DNA from 3 places in the Thermoanaerobacter sp. X514 genome. Region 2 is predicted to be linked to each of the others. Evidence: riboswitches for the same ligand, from Rfam matches in the RefSeq annotation. Region 2 holds a riboswitch; each other region holds the start of a gene.

Region 1 (5,764 bases), 690 kb from region 2:
GTATTATAGAAAATAAAAAATTGAAAAAGATAAAATAGTTTTCGGAGATGATAGTTAATGAGAAAATTTATTATATTATCTTTCATTTTGATGTTTATTTTTACAGGATGCAAAACCACTCCACAAAATATGGTAAATTTGCCGCAAGCTTCTGAGGATAAAACTAAGATTGAAGAAGAAAAGCCACTAGAGGGTGGCACTTTAAGAGTAAATATTACTTCTTTTGATACGTTAAATCCTTTTTTAAACAGCAATGAACGAGTAAGGCAAATGTTGAATTTGTCATTGGAAGGATTAGTTACTTTAGATAAAACTTTAAAACCTGTTCCTCAATTAGCAGAAAAGTGGGAGATAAATGGACTTAATATAAAATTTTATTTAAAAAAGAATGTTAAATGGCAGGATGGAGTAAGTTTTACAGCTAATGATGTAAAATTTACTTTTGATTCTTTTAAAAGTAAGGAGGTAAAAAGCCCTTATAAGGACATTCTCATTAACTATCTCTCCTCTTATAAGACAAACGGTGATTATGAATTTGAAGTTGTTTTAAATAAACCTGCTGCAAATCCAATAGCTTTATTTACTTTTCCTATTTTAGCCGAGCACCAATACAAGAGCAAGGAAGATATTTTAAATAAAGACATCGTACCTATTGGTACAGGACCATATAAGATATCTTCTTACAGTGTTAGCAGAGAGGTTATTTTTGAAAAAAATCCTTATTATAGAGGCGACAAACCCTATATAGATAATATAGTATTTAAAATTGTGCCTAATGAAAATGCCATGATAACATCTTTTCAAAGCAAAGAAGCAGATTTTACTTTTTTAAGTGACATAGACTGGGATAAATACAAAGAGCTTTCAAATGTAAATATTTATAAATACGTTATGCAAGATTATGTATTTATGGCTCCTAATTATCAAAATCCAGCGTTGAAAGATTCAAATGTCAGGAAAGCGATGTGTTATGGAATAGATACTGACAAAATTTTGAGAGATGTATATTTTGGTCATGGGTTAAAGTCATGCATCCCAGTCCGCCCTGATTCATGGCTTTATAGTAGTAAAATAGTAGCTCATAATTACGATATAAAAGAGGCAAATAAAATATTAGAGGAAAATGGTTGGAATTTAGTTAAAGGGATAAGGAACAATGGAACTTATCAACTTAAATTTGATTTGATAGTAAATGTAAATAATCCTTATTTAATTAAGACTGCTCAAATTATAAAGAATAATTTAAAAAGCATAGGAATTGAAATAAAAATTGTACCAAAAGATTGGGATAATTTACTAAGTTCTGTGTATTCGGGTAAGTTTGATTTGGTGCTAATGGAGTGGAATTTAAGTTATAATCAAGATATGTCTGCGATGTTTATGACAAAAGGCAAAGATAATTTTATGGGTTATAGTAATTCTAAAGTTGATGAAATATATAGTAGAATTTTTTATGATTTAGAAGAAAATTCTTTAAAAGCAGATTATCAAGTTTTGGAACAAGTTTTTTTAGAGGAACAACCTATAATTGGCCTTTTCTATATTGAAGGAGCAGTTATGGCATATGACAATGTAAAAGGTGTGGACCCTACTGGATTTAATGTTTTCGACAATATAGAAAAATGGTATATAAAAAAGTAGTATTAAAAAATAGGTATTGACACTGACCTAAAAAGATTATATAATTCATAGTGTGACGAAATTAAAAAAGCGTGCGGTGGTGGCGGAACTGGCAGACGCGTACGTTTGAGGGGCGTATGGGGTTTCCCGTGTGGGTTCAAGTCCCACCCTCCGCACCATAAATAAATCCGCACCATAAATAAAAGAGAAAAGAGGCGTTAAGCCTTTTATTTTTTTGTCACACAAATTATTAATTTTTTATAAAATATATTAAAAAAAGATTAAAAAGTTTAAGAAAATGTAATGTAAACATTGACTTTGACTGTAGGATATGATAAGATAAGACAAAAGGACAAAATATGCAATCTTGCCGAATCCGAAAGGTACGGAGGAACCGCTTTTTGGGGTTAATCTGCAGTGAAGCTGCAGTAGGGATACCTTCTGTCCCGCACCCGACAGCTAACTCCGGAGGCAATAAAGGAAGGAGATTTGCAGTGGATCAGCGAATAGGAAAGATGATTTTTGGAATTTCTGTGTTTGGCGCGACGCTGATTGGTAGTTCTTTTTTGAACCCAGCGTTTGCAGAAGGATTGGGAGTTGGAAAGATTACGGGAAATTATGTAAATGTACGAACGCAGGGCAGTTTATCAGGAAGCATTATTACACGGCTAAATTTAAATGATACTGTGACTGTGTTAGATCAGCAAAATGGATGGTACAAGATTAAGCTTTCAGATGGAAAAGAAGGTTGGGTTTTTGGAGAGTATTTAGCATTAGTTAATGGCCAAAATGCACCGGTAACAGGAGTTGGTACTGTGACCGGTAGTAGAGTGAACGTAAGAAGTGCAGCCAGTTTATCTGCAAGCATAATAACACAACTTGCAAAAAATACTGTAGTAGATGTTTTAGGAAAGCAAAATGATTGGTACAAAGTAAGACTTTCTAACAACAAAGAAGGATGGATTTACAGTCAATATTTAGCAGTAAAAAGTGTAGATACTACTGTATCAAGAGGAAGTGTTAATAGAACACCAATAGCTGTTGGCATAGTAACAGGTAGTGTAGTAAATGTGAGAAGTGCAGGTAATATATCTGCCAATGTGATAGCACAAGTTACAAAAAATACAAAAGTGGATGTATTAGGAAATCAAAATGGATGGTACAATATAAGGCTTTCAGATGGAAGAGAAGGTTGGATATATGGCCAATATTTATCAGTAGGAACACAAACGATTGTATCAAGAGGAGACGTAGATAGAAGTGTGGTAAACAAGCTTATAGAATTTGCTAAATCTCTTTTGGGAACCAAGTATGTGTATGGAGGTTCATCTCCTGCAGGGTTTGATTGTTCCGGTTTTGTTCAATATGTTTTTAAGAATTTTGATATTAATTTACCAAGAACGGCGAAGGACCAATCTACTGTAGGAGAATATGTAAGTTATAGCAACCTTCAACCAGGAGATTTGGTATTTTTTAAAACTTTGGGAAGTAGTGTGATAAATCACTCAGGAATATATATAGGCAATGGTGAGTTTATACACAGCTCTTCAGGGGCTGGAAAAGTGATAATAAGTAATATAACTTCGGGATATTATAAAGACCATTATACTACAGCACGACGCGTTATAAGATAAGCATAAAAAAAGAGTACTCCAAGGAGTGCTCTTTTTTATATTGACTATTTTTATTCCTTGATATATCATATAATACTGTATACGCGATATAGCCTATTTTATGGAAGGAGATACCTTATGAAATATGTAAGAGAAGATGTAAGAAATATAGCCATTATTGCTCATGTTGATCATGGAAAAACTACTTTGGTTGATGCTATGCTTAAACAAAGCGGTATTTTTAGGGCAAATGAAAAAGTTGAGGAAAGGATTTTGGATTTTAACGATTTAGAAAGAGAAAGAGGCATAACAATTCTTGCCAAAAATACTGCTGTTAGATATAAAGATGTAAAAATAAATATAGTTGATACACCTGGACATGCGGATTTTAGCGGTGAAGTAGAGCGAGTATTAAAAATGGTAGATGGGGTACTTTTGTTGGTGGATTCTTTTGAAGGACCTATGCCACAGACCCGTTTTGTATTAAGTAAAGCCTTGGAACTGGATCTAAAACCTATAGTTGTCATAAATAAAATTGATAGGCCTGATGCAAGGCCTCAGGAGGTTATTGACGAAGTCTTAGATTTATTTATTGAATTAGGAGCAAATGATGACCAAATCGATTTCCCTATTGTCTACACCTCTGCGAAAGAAGGTATAGCGAAATTAAGTTTAGAAGGAGAATCTCATGATTTGAGACCTCTTTTTGATACGATTTTAGACTATATTCCTGCACCAATAGGAGATGTTGAAGCACCATTGCAACTTATAGTGACTACTCTAGATTATGATGATTACATTGGGAGAATTGCCATTGGAAAAGTAGTTAGAGGAAAAATAATTTCAGGGGAAGAAGCGGCTATATGTAAAAGAGATGGGTCAATACAAAAAGTTCACATAAATAATCTATATCAGTTTGAAGGACTAAAAAGAGTGCAAGTAGAAGAAGCAAGTTTAGGAGATATTGTGGCAGTTTCAGGCATAAGCGATATTGAGATTGGAGAGACCATTGCAGATAGGGATAATCCTGAAGCGGTAGACTTTGTTCGAATAGAAGAGCCTACAGTTTCTATGACTTTTAGTGTAAATACCAGTCCTTTTGCTGGAACTGAAGGTAAATACGTTACTTCAAGACATTTAAGAGAAAGGCTTTTTAAAGAGCTAGAGACAAACGTAGCATTGCGAGTTGAAGAAACAGATTCTACTGATTCTTTTAAGGTATCTGGAAGAGGGGAATTGCATCTTTCTATTTTAATTGAGACTATGAGACGGGAAGGGTATGAATTACAGGTTTCTAAGCCTACCGTGATTTTTAAAGAAGTAAATGGAGTAAAAATGGAACCTATTGAACTTTTGATAATAGATATTCCTGAAGAATATATGGGAGTTGTAATGGAAAAATTAGGACCGAGAAAAGCTGAATTGATGGATATGCACACATTAAAGCCAGGAACTATAAGGCTTAAGTTTAAAATACCTACACGAGGCTTAATAGGGTATCGGTCTGAATTTTTAACAGATACAAAAGGAAATGGCATAATGACCTCTGTCTTTTATGATTATGCACCTTACAAAGGAGACATTCCTTCTCGTACGAGAGGCGCTCTTGTAGCTTTTGAGACGGGGGTTGCGACAACTTATGGCCTTTACAATGCTCAAGAGAGAGGGACACTTTTTATAGAGCCAGGTACAAAAGTGTATGAAGGGATGGTTGTGGGAGTTAATTCAAGAAGTGGAGATATTGATGTCAATGTATGTAAGAAAAAACATGTGACAAATTTAAGGTCTGCAACGGCGGATGAGGCTTTGAGGCTATCTCCTGTAAAAAAGATGTCCTTAGAAGAAGCATTAGAGTTTATAGATAATGATGAATTAGTGGAAGTTACTCCTCAAAGCATTAGAATACGAAAAAAGATTTTGGATTCTCAACAAAGATATAAAAGTGCAAAATACAAATAAGGGAGCCTTTTTGGCTCCTTTATTATTTATTATATAAGTCATTTAAAATTTTGTTTATATAATTTATAGTTTCTTGGTAAGGGGGAATACCTTGATATTTTTCTACTGATTGAGGACCAGCATTATATGCAGCTAATGCTAATCTTATGTCATGGTAAGTGTCTAACAAATTTTTTAGGTATCTTACTCCTCCATCTATATTTTGAGAAGGGTCAAAAGGATTGGATACATTTAACTCCTTTGCAGTTGAAGGCATAAGCTGCATAAGTCCCATCGCTCCTGCAGAAGAAACTGCGAATGGATTAAAATTAGACTCTGCTTTGATGACGGCTCTGATGAGATTTGCATCTACATTATATTTTTGACTGGCCTGTTGTATTAAATCTTCAATTTGTTGTAAATTTGTATTTTTTGATGGCGTATTATTACTTACATTTCCTGCATTGTATTGTTGATTTTCTATAGCATTGTTTAAAACTTCAGCAAAAGGTTTATCAGTGTTAAATATTTTTATATTAGCAGGGAGTCTGCTTTGAATTTCTCTAAATTTATTTTCAATTATTTGATTTACA
Region 2 (5,764 bases):
CTTATTCAAGACACTATGAGATATGGTGGTGAAGTAAAAGTCGTAATAATAACTAATGGAGATTCCTTTAAAAGGGCAGTTATTGAAAATTATGACATTCCTTTTCCAACCCCTCATGATTTTTTGCGTCTTGGATACGATAGACAAAAAGAAACTCTCTCTACCTTAAAATACTTAGGAGTAAAAGAGGAAAACATTATTTTTTTAGGATATCCTGATAAAGGTTTAGTTTATCTTCTTGAAATAGTTTTTATATTGATATTACAATAATTCCTAATATAGCATTCTCCCTTTATTATTGCTCCATTAGAAATAATAGCATTCTAAGTCATCAGAAGTATAGTTTACTAAGTACATACAATCGCCTCCTAAATATCTCACAATTTTAAAATAGCACTTTTTTAAAAAGGTTACAATAATGTGTGTAAAATTTTAGTCTAAAAATATAACTATGCAAAAACTCAGCAACCTTCAAAATTTTGACAGACATGTTACAATCAAATAAGTTGACATTTTATGATAAATTTTTTACAATATATTGAGTAAAGGGGAGTAGTTCGCATAGCTTATATGTGGTAAAGTCAACATATCGGGAAACCCTGGCTTTACCTTAAAGAACGAGACCTTTACATAATATGTTTTACATATTATGTAAAGGTCCTAATTTATTTATAGAGCAAATATAATAGTTGGGGAGGCAATAAAATGGAGGCACTTGTCACATCATTTGTCCTTATCTTTACTTCTGAGATGGGAGATAAGTCACAGCTCATGTCAATGGCTTTTGCTACTCTTTTTAAAGTAAGGACTGTTCTTATAAGTATATTTATCGCTGCCTTAATAAACAATGGCATGGCTGTGATATTTGGTTCGTATATCACCGAATACATTCCCATTTTTTATATAAAACTTTTAGCTGCTTTATTATTTTTGTTTTTTGGAATTTCAACTTTAATAGAGGAAGAAACAAAACAGGAAAAAATAAAAAATTCAAAATACGGTCCTGTTGCAACTATTATAAGTACATATGTACTATCAGAATTTGGAGACAAAACGCAATTGGCTGCTATAGCTTTGACTGCATCATACAACAGTCCTCTGTACATATTAATAGGCACTACTCTTGGAATATTTTTAGCAGATGTATTAGGGATAATTGTAGGCATTTATTTTAATAAAAGAATCCCTTCAAAATATTTAAAATATCTATCTTCTTTCATATTCATCGCCTTTGGTCTTTCTACTTTGTATAAATTGTTTTTCTAAGTCAAAAACGGGTACTTAAATTGTACCCGTTTTTGACCCTCTCATCGGAAGTTTTACCTGCCGTAACAGAAAACCATATTACCTATTCTTGCCGCTATAGGAAGTGACCACAACCACGCATTAGTAGAACTTTGGTCAAAATAATACAAGGCTCCGTTTGTTGGGTCAACACCACTTAACGCATCTCTTGCTGCACTTATAGCGTCAGCTGAGGCAGGTCTATTTATCCACCCATTTAACACAGGAGTAAATTGGTAATTTCCGTATGCATCGACTTGATATATCACGTCTTTTATAGTATTAGGGAAAATACCACTTTTAACTCTGTTTATTACTACGGCCGCAACTGCTACTTTAGCCTGGTATGGTTCTCCATCTGCTTCCGCGGTAACAAGTCGCGCAAGGAGGTCAAATTCCTCTTTTGTGTAGGGTATTACACCCCTTTCAATAGAACCTCTGCTGACATCCTGATATGTCCTATTAGAAGAAGTATCACGGGGTATAATAAAGACTTGTCCAGGATATATTATGTCGCTTTTGTATCCGTTTGCAGATTTGAGCATATCAACAGTAATGCCGTATTTTAAAGCAATTAAGTACAAGCTGTCACCTTTTTGGACAACATATGTGTTATCACTGCCCGGCACTTGTAAAACTTGTCCTGGGTATATTACGGTACTTTGAAGGCCGTTTAAAGACATCAACTTAGTATAGGTAGTTCCATATTTTTGGCTTATACCCCATAAGGTATCGCCGGGTTTAACTGTGTAAGTTGCGGCAAATATTGATTGGAAAATAAACAATCCGCCTATAACTGATGCGATGAGAGGTTTGACCTTGATGTGAATATTAAACATGTTGTTCCCCCTTTCGCCTCCGAGGTTAGTTGACGGGTTCGGGTGAGGGCCACCCTACCACGAAAGTGGATTCACCCCACTTTAGTTCCCCCGTACCCCTTATCGGGGATTCGGCATATTTTTAACTAAATTATAACCGGATATCTAATTTGTGTCCATATTAAACTGGTGGAAAGATAGGTACTTACTGGCACTCACTATAGCCACAGAAAGGACAAAAAACACATCCTCCTTCATGAACCAATTTAGCACCGCAATCCGGACATGCAAACACATTTACATTATTTTGATCAGCTTTATTTTCTTTTAGCTGTTTTTTATCCTCTGCCACTTGGTTTTTCATTTTAATCACCTCTATATATTGTTGTATTATTATAATAACACACAATATATAGGATTTCAAGAGCAAAGTTTGACAAAAAAATAACATCGTTCTGCTTTTTTTTGTAAAACTTACATTTTTTGATTATTCATCACCAATGATATTAAAGCATATCAAAGGTTTTATAAAAATCCGGATACGAAATATTTACACATTCAGCATTTTTTATCTTAGTTTCTCCTTCTGCCATAAGTCCAGCAACCCATAAAGACATGGCAATCCTGTGGTCATTGTAACTTTCCACTGTATTCCCTTTCAAAAATCCCGTGCCTTCTATAATCATCCCATCTTCTGTTTCAAAAATTTTAGCTCCCATTTTCTTTAATTCTGAAGTGATTGTATTTATTCTATTGCTTTCTTTTACTTTTAACTCCTCGGCATCTTTTATCACTGTTTTCCCTTCTGCGAAGACTGCTGCAACTGCTATTACTGGAATTTCATCAATAAGCCTTGGAATAAGACTTCCTCCAATTTCAATTCCTTTTAGCCTTGAAGTCTTAACTGTTATATCCGCTACTTTTTCATTGTTTATAGTTCTTTCATTTGTTAAGACAATGTCTCCTCCCATCTCTTTTATCACATCAATAATACCGGTTCTTGTAGGATTTACATTTACATTTTTTATAGTAACCTCCGAATTTGGAACGAGAGTTGCAGCAACAATAAAATATGCTGCTGACGATATATCCCCTGGTACAATAACTTTCTGCCCTTGTAATTTGTAGCCAGGGTAACAAGTTATTTTTGTGCCATTTACCTCCACTTTAGCACCAAAAGAACTAAACATGAGTTCCGTGTGATTTCTTGAAGGGTAGGGCTCTTCAATAGTCGTTTTATCATCGGCGTAAAGGCTTGCCAACATTATACTGGACTTAACCTGTGCACTGGCAATTGGCATTTTGTAATATATGCCTTTAAGTTTGTTTCCAAAAACCGTAAGAGGTGCAAAATTTCCTTCTCTTGCTTCTATTTTCGCTCCCATCATACTAAGAGGAGTTATCACTCTTCCCATAGGGCGTCTCTTTATAGAATCATCGCCTGTAAGCGTTGTCTCAAATTTTTGACCAGCGAGAATACCCATCAAAAGCCGAATAGTAGTACCCGAATTTCCTACATCAAGAATTTTTTCACTTTTATTTAGATAAAGTCCTTTTCCTTGAACTTTAACATTTGTGCCTTTTAATTCAATGTCAACACCCAAATTTTTCATACAGTTAATAGTAGATATACAATCTTCTCCTAAAAGAAAATTTTCAATCTCTGTAATTCCTTCTGCAATTGACCCAATCATTACAGCTCTATGAGATATTGACTTATCTCCTGGGACAGAGATAACACCTTTTAAAAATCTTTTCTTCTTTACTTCAATATCCATAACAACACCTCAAGTTATAGTGTTTCGATATTTTCTCGCATCTTCAAGAAATTTTTGTATACTCTCAATATCATCATTTTCTAAATAACTAATAAAGTCAGTCAAGACTTCTTTATAATTTTTTAATAAATCTAAAATAATTTCCCTGTTTGTGCAAATTATATCTTTCCATATCTCAGTTTGAGATAATGCAATTCGCGTAGTATCTTTAAAACCACCAGCTGCGTATTTAAAGGCTTCATTACATTTGTTATAAGCAAAATTCGTCAGTATAGCAGAAATGATATGAGGTACATGGCTTATAACTCCCACAATAGTGTCGTGTTTATTATAATCCATTATCATCGGTTTTGCACCTATTTTTATTATTACTTCTTTTATAAACAGATCCAAAACCTCATCATTTGTAGTATCAAAAGGTGTCAACAAATAATTTGAATTGACAAATAAATCTGCATCAGCGTTGTCATAACCTGCTTTTTCTGTGCCAGCCATAGGATGGCCCCCGATGAAAAAAATTTCATCGGGCAAAAATTTTTGCACTTCTTCCATTATAACTTTTTTTGTACTTCCAACGTCAGTTACAATGCAACCTTTTTTTAAATAAGGAAGTATATTTTTAGTCTTTTCAACAATTTTTCCAACAGGCGTGCATATAAAAACTACATCAGCATCTACTTGAAAATCAAGGTGTGTCACGCCATAAGAAATTACTCCCTCTTCAAACGCTTTGTGTAAACTATTTTCATTTATATCAACAGCCATAACTTTTATATCAGTATATTTACTTAACGCTTTTGCCAGTGACCCTCCTATAAGACCCAATCCTACAATAACCGCATTTTTTATCATACAAAATCACGCCCTACTGCTTTAGCGATAACCTTTATGTCTTGACACAAAGTCTCAAAATTTTCAGGAGTAAGGGATTGAGCCCCATCGGATAATGCATTTTTGGGGTCTGGATGTACCTCAATAATGAGTCCATCAGCTCCTGCTGCTATAGCAGCTTTAGCCATAGGAGCTACAAGGTGCCATTTCCCAGTGCCGTGACTGGGGTCAACAACTATAGGCAAATGACTCAATTTTTTTATAGCTGGAACTGCACTTAAATCTAAAGTATTTCGCGTATAAGTTTCAAAAGTCCTTATTCCTCTTTCACAGAGGATAACGTCTTTGTTGCCTTCACTTAAAATATACTCAGCAGCACTTAACCACTCTTCTAATGTTGCAGCAAGTCCCCTCTTCAATAAAACAGGCTTGTTAATTCTACCCACTGCTTTAAGCAATGGGAAATTCTGCATATTTCTCGCACCTATCTGTAGAACATCCGCGTATTGTGCCACTAGTTCAACTGAATGTACATCCATGACCTCTGTCACAATCTTAAGTCCAATGAGTTCTTTTGCTTCCTTAAGCATCTTTAAACCCTCTTCTTCAAGACCTTGGAAAGAATAAGGAGATGTTCTCGGTTTAAATGCCCCTCCTCTTAAAAATTGAGCTCCCGCTTTTTTAACCGCCATAGCACTTTCAAAAAGTTGTTCTCTGCTTTCTACTGCACAAGGTCCTGCCATTATAACTATGTTGTTTCCACCTATTTTTACATCCTCTACTTCCACAATGGTAGGCTCTGGTTTGAAAATTCTGCTGGCGAGTTTGTAAGGCTCCACAATAGGAATGACTTTTTCTACTCCCTCCATCATTTCTATAGCCTTACCTTCTAATTTTTTCTTATCACCTATAACACCTATGACTATTTTTTCTTCACCTTTTGAAATGTGGTAACCTAAACCGAGAGATGTTAAAAGATTTGTAATATCAGAGATTTGCTTATCAGTGGCATCAATATTCATAACAATTACCATTTTCAATTCCTCCATTCTA
Region 3 (5,764 bases), 660 kb from region 2:
GATGGCCAATTTGTATTAGCTGGTAATATCCTTGTAAGGCAAAGAGGAACTAAAATTCATCCAGGTGTAAATGTAGGCAAAGGGAAAGATGATACACTTTTTGCATTAATTGATGGGTATGTTACTTTTGAAAGAAAAGGACGTGACAAAAAACAAGTAAGTGTTTATCCGGAAAGAAAAGTTGCACAGAATTAAATCCTGGTTTATACCAGGATTTTTTCATAAATAATAATAAAAAAAGAAAGTGGTGAAAAAATGGTGTCAGATGTGGAGTTATTGGTAGACTACATCAAAAGAAGCAGACATGAGCTTTTAAATGATTTACAATTGGTATTAGGCTATGCTCAACTAGGGAAATTAGAGAAAGTGATTGAATCTCTCCACATTACTATTGACCACCTTAATAGAGAAAGAGATATCTTTAATTCTGAAAATGCACAGGAAATTATAAAGAAGCTATTAAAAGAGTAAAAAAATACGAGAAGTAGTATATACTATAAAATAAGGCAGGTGATAGAATTGTTTATAGACACAGCAAGGATATACATAAAAGCTGGAGACGGTGGAAATGGAATTATATCTTTTAGAAGGGAAAAATACGTTGCTTATGGTGGGCCGGACGGTGGCGACGGAGGAAAAGGTGGAGATGTTATATTTATAGCAGATCCTAATTTGTCTACTTTGTTAGATTTTAAATACAGGAAAAAGTACATTGCGCAAAATGGAGAAAATGGTAGAGGTAAAAATCAATATGGCAAAAACGGAGAAGATTTGTACATAAAAGTTCCTGTAGGAACCTTGATAATTAACGATGAAACAGGAGAAATTATAGCTGACCTTGTAAAACCTAATCAAAAAGCTATTGTTTTACGGGGAGGTAAGGGAGGAAGAGGAAATGCTAAATTTGCTACTCCTACTTTGAAGACTCCTCGTTTCGCTGAAAGCGGTGAAAAAGGCAAAGAAATGTGGGTACGGTTAGAGCTAAAACTTCTCGCTGATGTAGGATTAATAGGATTTCCTAATGCAGGGAAATCTACTCTTCTAGCCAGTTGCACAAGAGCAAAACCTAAAATTGCCAATTATCCTTTTACAACACTGACACCTAATTTGGGAGTTGTAGAACATAAAGGGAAATCCTTTGTAATGGCAGATATTCCAGGTTTAATTGAAGGGGCCCACAGAGGCGAAGGATTAGGACATGATTTTTTACGGCACATTGAAAGGACAAAAATGTTGATACACGTGGTGGATGTTTCCGCCAGTGAGGGGCGAGACCCTATAGAAGATTTTGAGAAGATAAATGAGGAGCTGAAACTTTACAGTGAAAGATTACTTACTTTGTCTCAAATTGTTGCAGCAAATAAAATTGATATACAAAGCGGTAAAGAAAATTTTCCTGCTTTTGAAAAAGAAATCAAAAAAAGAGGTTATGAGGTATATCCTATATCTGCTTTGACAAAAGTGGGAATTGACAAACTTTTGGACAAGACTATAGAAATTCTTTCTTCTATTCCGGTTGAGGAGATAAAGGAAGTGCCAGAAGTTATTGTTTATACACCTCCTGAAGAGGAAGAAACTCTCAATATAGAAGTAAAAGATAATACCTATTATCTTAGCGGTACAAAAATTGACAAACTTTTAAAAAGAGTAAATTTACAAGATGAACATTCTTTAAGGTACTTTGAAATGCTTCTTAGAAAGAGCGGGGTAATAGATGCTCTTAAGGAAAAGGGATTTAAAAGTGGTGATACAATAAATGTGAGAGATTTTGAATTTGAATACTATGAATAAAAGTGGAATTTGATTCCACTTTTTTATTTACTTTAATGAGGTCTCAGGGTAAGCTTGTGCAATTTACCTTTTTTAATGTATAATGTATAATAATAATATAAAAGAAATATAAATTGGGGGATAGTAACTTGGAAAGGGAGCTTAGACTTGGGATAATGGGAGGCACTTTTGACCCTATTCATTATGGTCATTTAGTTACTGCTGAAGCGGTAAGGTCTGAATTCAAATTGGACAAGGTGATTTTTGTTCCAGCAGGTAATCCGCCTCATAAAGTGAAGCGAAAGGTGACAGATAAAAAACATCGTTATTTAATGACTATACTTGCCACAATAACTAATCCTTTTTTTGAGGTATCGACGATTGAAATTGACAGGGAAGGGTATACTTATACTATTGATACTATCAAAGAGTTTAAAAAAATTTATGGGGAGAAAACTCAACTTTATTTTATAACAGGAGCGGATGCTGTTTTAGAGATTTTGACGTGGAAAAGTGCAGATGAGCTTTTAAAGATGTGTAATTTTGTTGCCGCAACTAGGCCAGGAGTAGAAGGCAATAGAATAGATGAAGAATTAAATAAAATTAGAAAACTTTATGGAAATGTCATTTACAAAGTGACTGTTCCTTCTTTGGCTATCTCCTCAACTGATATAAGGGAAAGAGTAGCAGGGGGACGACCTATAAAGTATTTGTTGCCGGAGTCTGTAGAAAGATATATTCAAAAATACGACTTGTACAAAAAGGATGAGGAAAATGGGGTATGACATAGAATTTTTAAAAAGCAAATTAAGAAGTTTGTTAGATGAAGAAAGGTATTTACACTCTATAGGTGTTATGGAAACCGCAATATACCTTGCTAAAAAATACGATGCTAATGTAGAAAAAGCGCAAGTTGCAGGTTTGTTGCACGATTGTGCAAAGGGCTATTCTGATGAGGAACTTTTAAAATTTGCTCAAAGATATGGAATTGAAGTAGATGAAGTTTTAAAACATGCGCCTTTTCTTTTACACGGTCCTGTAGGTGCACATTTGGTAGAAGAAATTTTTGGAATAAAAGACGAAGAAATAAAAAGAGCAATTGCTCTTCATACTACTGGGGATGTTAATATGACAATTTTAGATAAGATAATATTTTTGGCTGACTATATTGAACCTAATAGGAATTTTGAAGGGGTTGAAAAATTAAAACAATTGGCTGAGCAGGATGTGGATATGGCTGTATTAAAAGCTTTTGACAGCACTATTTGCTATGTAATAGAAAGAAAATTGCTTCTTTATGAAAAAACAATAAGAGCGAGAAATGATATTCTCTTAAAACTTTATTGAAGTAAATTGAAGTAAGTTAAAGAATAATATAAGCGGAAGAAAAATTATGATAGAGGGGTGATTTAGTGATAGAGTTAAAAGAGAAAGTATCAAAGATATATAATGTGTTAGAAGACAAAAAAGCCTTTGATATAAAGATTTTGTATATTGGGGATTTAACAACTATTGCTGATTATTTTATTATAGCTACGGGGAATTCAGATACCCATGTAAAAGCCTTGACTGACGAAGTTGAGAAAAAACTTTGGGAAGAAGGAATTTTTGTTCATCACATTGAGGGTTATGCAGCAGGCAAATGGGTTTTAATGGATTATGGTGATGTAATAGTTCATATTTTCCAACAAGAAGAGAGAAATTTTTATAATTTAGAAAGATTGTGGGCAGATGCAAAAGAAATACTGCTTGACAACCTTGTTTGAGGCATGTATAATAACGTTAATAAATTTTTTTATTAACGTCTTATCTCTTTGTGCAGATGGATTTTTATAGCCTATCAGTAATTTTTCATCACCTCATTGCATATATTTAAATTGTATGATTAGGGGGATTCAAGCCGATGAAGACGCATCCTATCTTGAAAAGCATAATCCCAGTACTAGAAGGTATAGCTAATACATTTGGCAAAAATTGCGAAGTGGCGTTGCATGACTTTTCTTCTCCACAAAATTCGATTATCGCAATTGTAAACGGGCATGTGACAGGAAGAGATGTAGGGAGCCCTTTGCCTGAAACTATATCGAAAGTATTGAAATCTGATAACGTTGAAAATTTAATAAACTATAAAAACAAAGGGAAAGATGGGAAAATTTTGAAGTCATCTGCTCTTTTTATAAAAGACGAAAATGGTAAGCCTGTTGGATGCCTTACCATCAATATTGATATCTCAGAATTTATAATGGTAAAAAATACTTTATCAGAGTTTTGCGATGTGGCGGATACCAACGAAGAGGCTCGAGAGGCTTATACAGGTAGTGTTAGCGATGTACTAGAAAGTATAGTAAACACAACATTGGAAAATTACGGAAAACCTGTTAATTTCATGTCAAAAGAAGAGAAGGTACAAGTGGTAAAGATGTTGGATGAAAAAGGGACTTTTTTGATAAGGGGCGCTGTGGATTACGTAGCAAAAATACTCTGTGTTTCCAGATATACTATATATAACTATTTGGATGAAATAAGGGTAGGAGAGGAGTTTGGGAAATATTAGTATGTTTTCCTTTACAACTTTTTGATTTTATGATATAATAAAAATAAATTGAAAATTGAATAAAATGCTAAACGCTGAATTCGTAAAGAAGCGGGGGAACCACTTTGGGGGTGAATCCATCTTTTGATAAGATGGTAGGGTTATCTTTCGACCCGAACCCGTCAGCTAACCTCGTAAGCGTTGAAAGAGGAGGATGATAGCAATGGTGTCTTTTTATGTCTTTTCAGACACCGAAGGCTAAAGCTATAGATTTTCCTCTATAGCTTTTTCATTTCTTTAAAAGGGGGTAGTAAAAATGAAACAACTCTCTTTTGCAGTAATTGGAGCTGGGAATGGGGGTCAAGCGATAGCGGGGCATCTCGCTTTAAAAGGCTATAAAGTTAATTTGTACAATAGAACCTATCAAAAATTACTTCCTATTATAGAAAAAGGTGGAATTGAATTAGAAGGAGAAGTAGAAGGGTTTGGCAAGTTAAATGTGATAACTGATGACATGGAGAAAGCTATTAAAGATGTTGATATAATTTTAGTTGTAGTTCCTGCTTCTGCCCATTATAAAATTGCCGAAGACATGCTGCTATATCTTAAGGATGGTCAAATAATTGTATTAAATCCTGGAAGAACTGGTGGTGCTTTAGAGTTTCATAATGTTATAAGAAAAAGAGAAGATTTAGATGTAGTTATTGCAGAAACAGATACTTTTATATATGCCTGCAGGTCTTCCATGGGAAAATCGAAAATATATAAGATAAAGGAAGTTGTGTCTGTTGCTGCAATACCTAAAGATAAAACACAAATGGTGGTGGAAGCACTTAATACTGCCTTTCCTCAATTTATTCCGGCGCAAAACGTTCTTGAAACGAGTCTTAACAATTTTGGAGCTGTTTTTCATCCTACACCTACTCTTTTGAATGCAGCGAGAATAGAAACTACTAAAGGGAATTTTGAATATTATCGGGAAGGCATTTCTCCTTCTGTTGCAAAAATACTGGAAAAAATAGATAATGAGAGAATGATGGTGGCGAAAGCTCTAGGTGTAAATACTATTTCCGCTAAAAGATGGCTAAAAGAAAGTTATAATGCAGAAGGAGAAAATCTATATGAGGCAATTCAAAATACAAAAGCTTATGTGGGTTTGTTAGCTCCTCAAACATTAGATTGCCGTTATATATTTGAAGATGTTCCTATGAGTTTAGTGCCTATGTCTTCTATAGGGAAAGAGATAGGCATTAAGACCCCCACTATTGATGCTGTTATACATCTTGCTTCAGTTATGCACGGAAAAGATTATTGGAAAATTGGAAGAACAGCTGAAAAGCTTGGCATACAAGGTATGACAGCTGAGGAAATTATAGAATTGGTGGAAGGGAAAAGAAAGGAGGTAACGATAGCATGAAAAAGTTAGTTTTGGCGGCAGCTATAGGGAATTGTGTCCATGTG

The links. A riboswitch is a leader RNA that binds a small molecule or an ion and turns the genes downstream of it on or off. The one in region 2 is predicted to bind cyclic di-AMP.
Region 1: it holds a riboswitch for cyclic di-AMP, as region 2 does, so the genes downstream of both, TETH514_RS10825 (C40 family peptidase) here and TETH514_RS07210 (cell wall hydrolase) in region 2, are expected to answer to the same signal.
Region 3: it holds a riboswitch for cyclic di-AMP, as region 2 does, so the genes downstream of both, TETH514_RS10610 (NAD/NADP-dependent octopine/nopaline dehydrogenase family protein) here and TETH514_RS07210 (cell wall hydrolase) in region 2, are expected to answer to the same signal.

What each region holds. Positions count from the first base shown of each region.
Region 1 is NC_010320.1:2,151,065-2,156,828, reverse strand. Features, by position in the region: gene TETH514_RS10840 (nicotinate phosphoribosyltransferase) at 1-38, shown strand, start outside; gene TETH514_RS10835 (peptide ABC transporter substrate-binding protein) at 58-1,641, shown strand; tRNA gene TETH514_RS10830 (tRNA-Leu) at 1,715-1,799, shown strand; cyclic di-AMP (ydaO/yuaA leader) riboswitch at 1,979-2,109, shown strand; gene TETH514_RS10825 (C40 family peptidase) at 2,115-3,254, shown strand; gene typA (translational GTPase TypA) at 3,372-5,192, shown strand; gene TETH514_RS10815 (lytic transglycosylase domain-containing protein) at 5,215-5,764, opposite strand, start outside.
Region 2 is NC_010320.1:1,460,234-1,465,997, reverse strand. Features, by position in the region: gene TETH514_RS07220 (PIG-L family deacetylase) at 1-270, shown strand, start outside; gene TETH514_RS07215 (TMEM165/GDT1 family protein) at 706-1,266, shown strand; gene TETH514_RS07210 (cell wall hydrolase) at 1,320-2,123, opposite strand; cyclic di-AMP (ydaO/yuaA leader) riboswitch at 2,123-2,249, opposite strand; gene TETH514_RS12915 (hypothetical protein) at 2,308-2,466, opposite strand; gene aroA (3-phosphoshikimate 1-carboxyvinyltransferase) at 2,609-3,880, opposite strand; gene TETH514_RS07200 (prephenate dehydrogenase/arogenate dehydrogenase family protein) at 3,890-4,732, opposite strand; gene aroF (3-deoxy-7-phosphoheptulonate synthase) at 4,729-5,745, opposite strand.
Region 3 is NC_010320.1:2,117,807-2,123,570, reverse strand. Features, by position in the region: gene rpmA (50S ribosomal protein L27) at 1-195, shown strand, start outside; gene TETH514_RS10640 (Spo0B domain-containing protein) at 256-471, shown strand; gene obgE (GTPase ObgE) at 520-1,791, shown strand; gene nadD (nicotinate-nucleotide adenylyltransferase) at 1,920-2,555, shown strand; gene yqeK (bis(5'-nucleosyl)-tetraphosphatase (symmetrical) YqeK) at 2,545-3,117, shown strand; gene rsfS (ribosome silencing factor) at 3,183-3,536, shown strand; gene TETH514_RS10615 (transcriptional regulator) at 3,674-4,324, shown strand; cyclic di-AMP (ydaO/yuaA leader) riboswitch at 4,387-4,518, shown strand; gene TETH514_RS10610 (NAD/NADP-dependent octopine/nopaline dehydrogenase family protein) at 4,620-5,720, shown strand; gene TETH514_RS10605 (cobalamin-dependent protein) at 5,717-5,764, shown strand, end outside.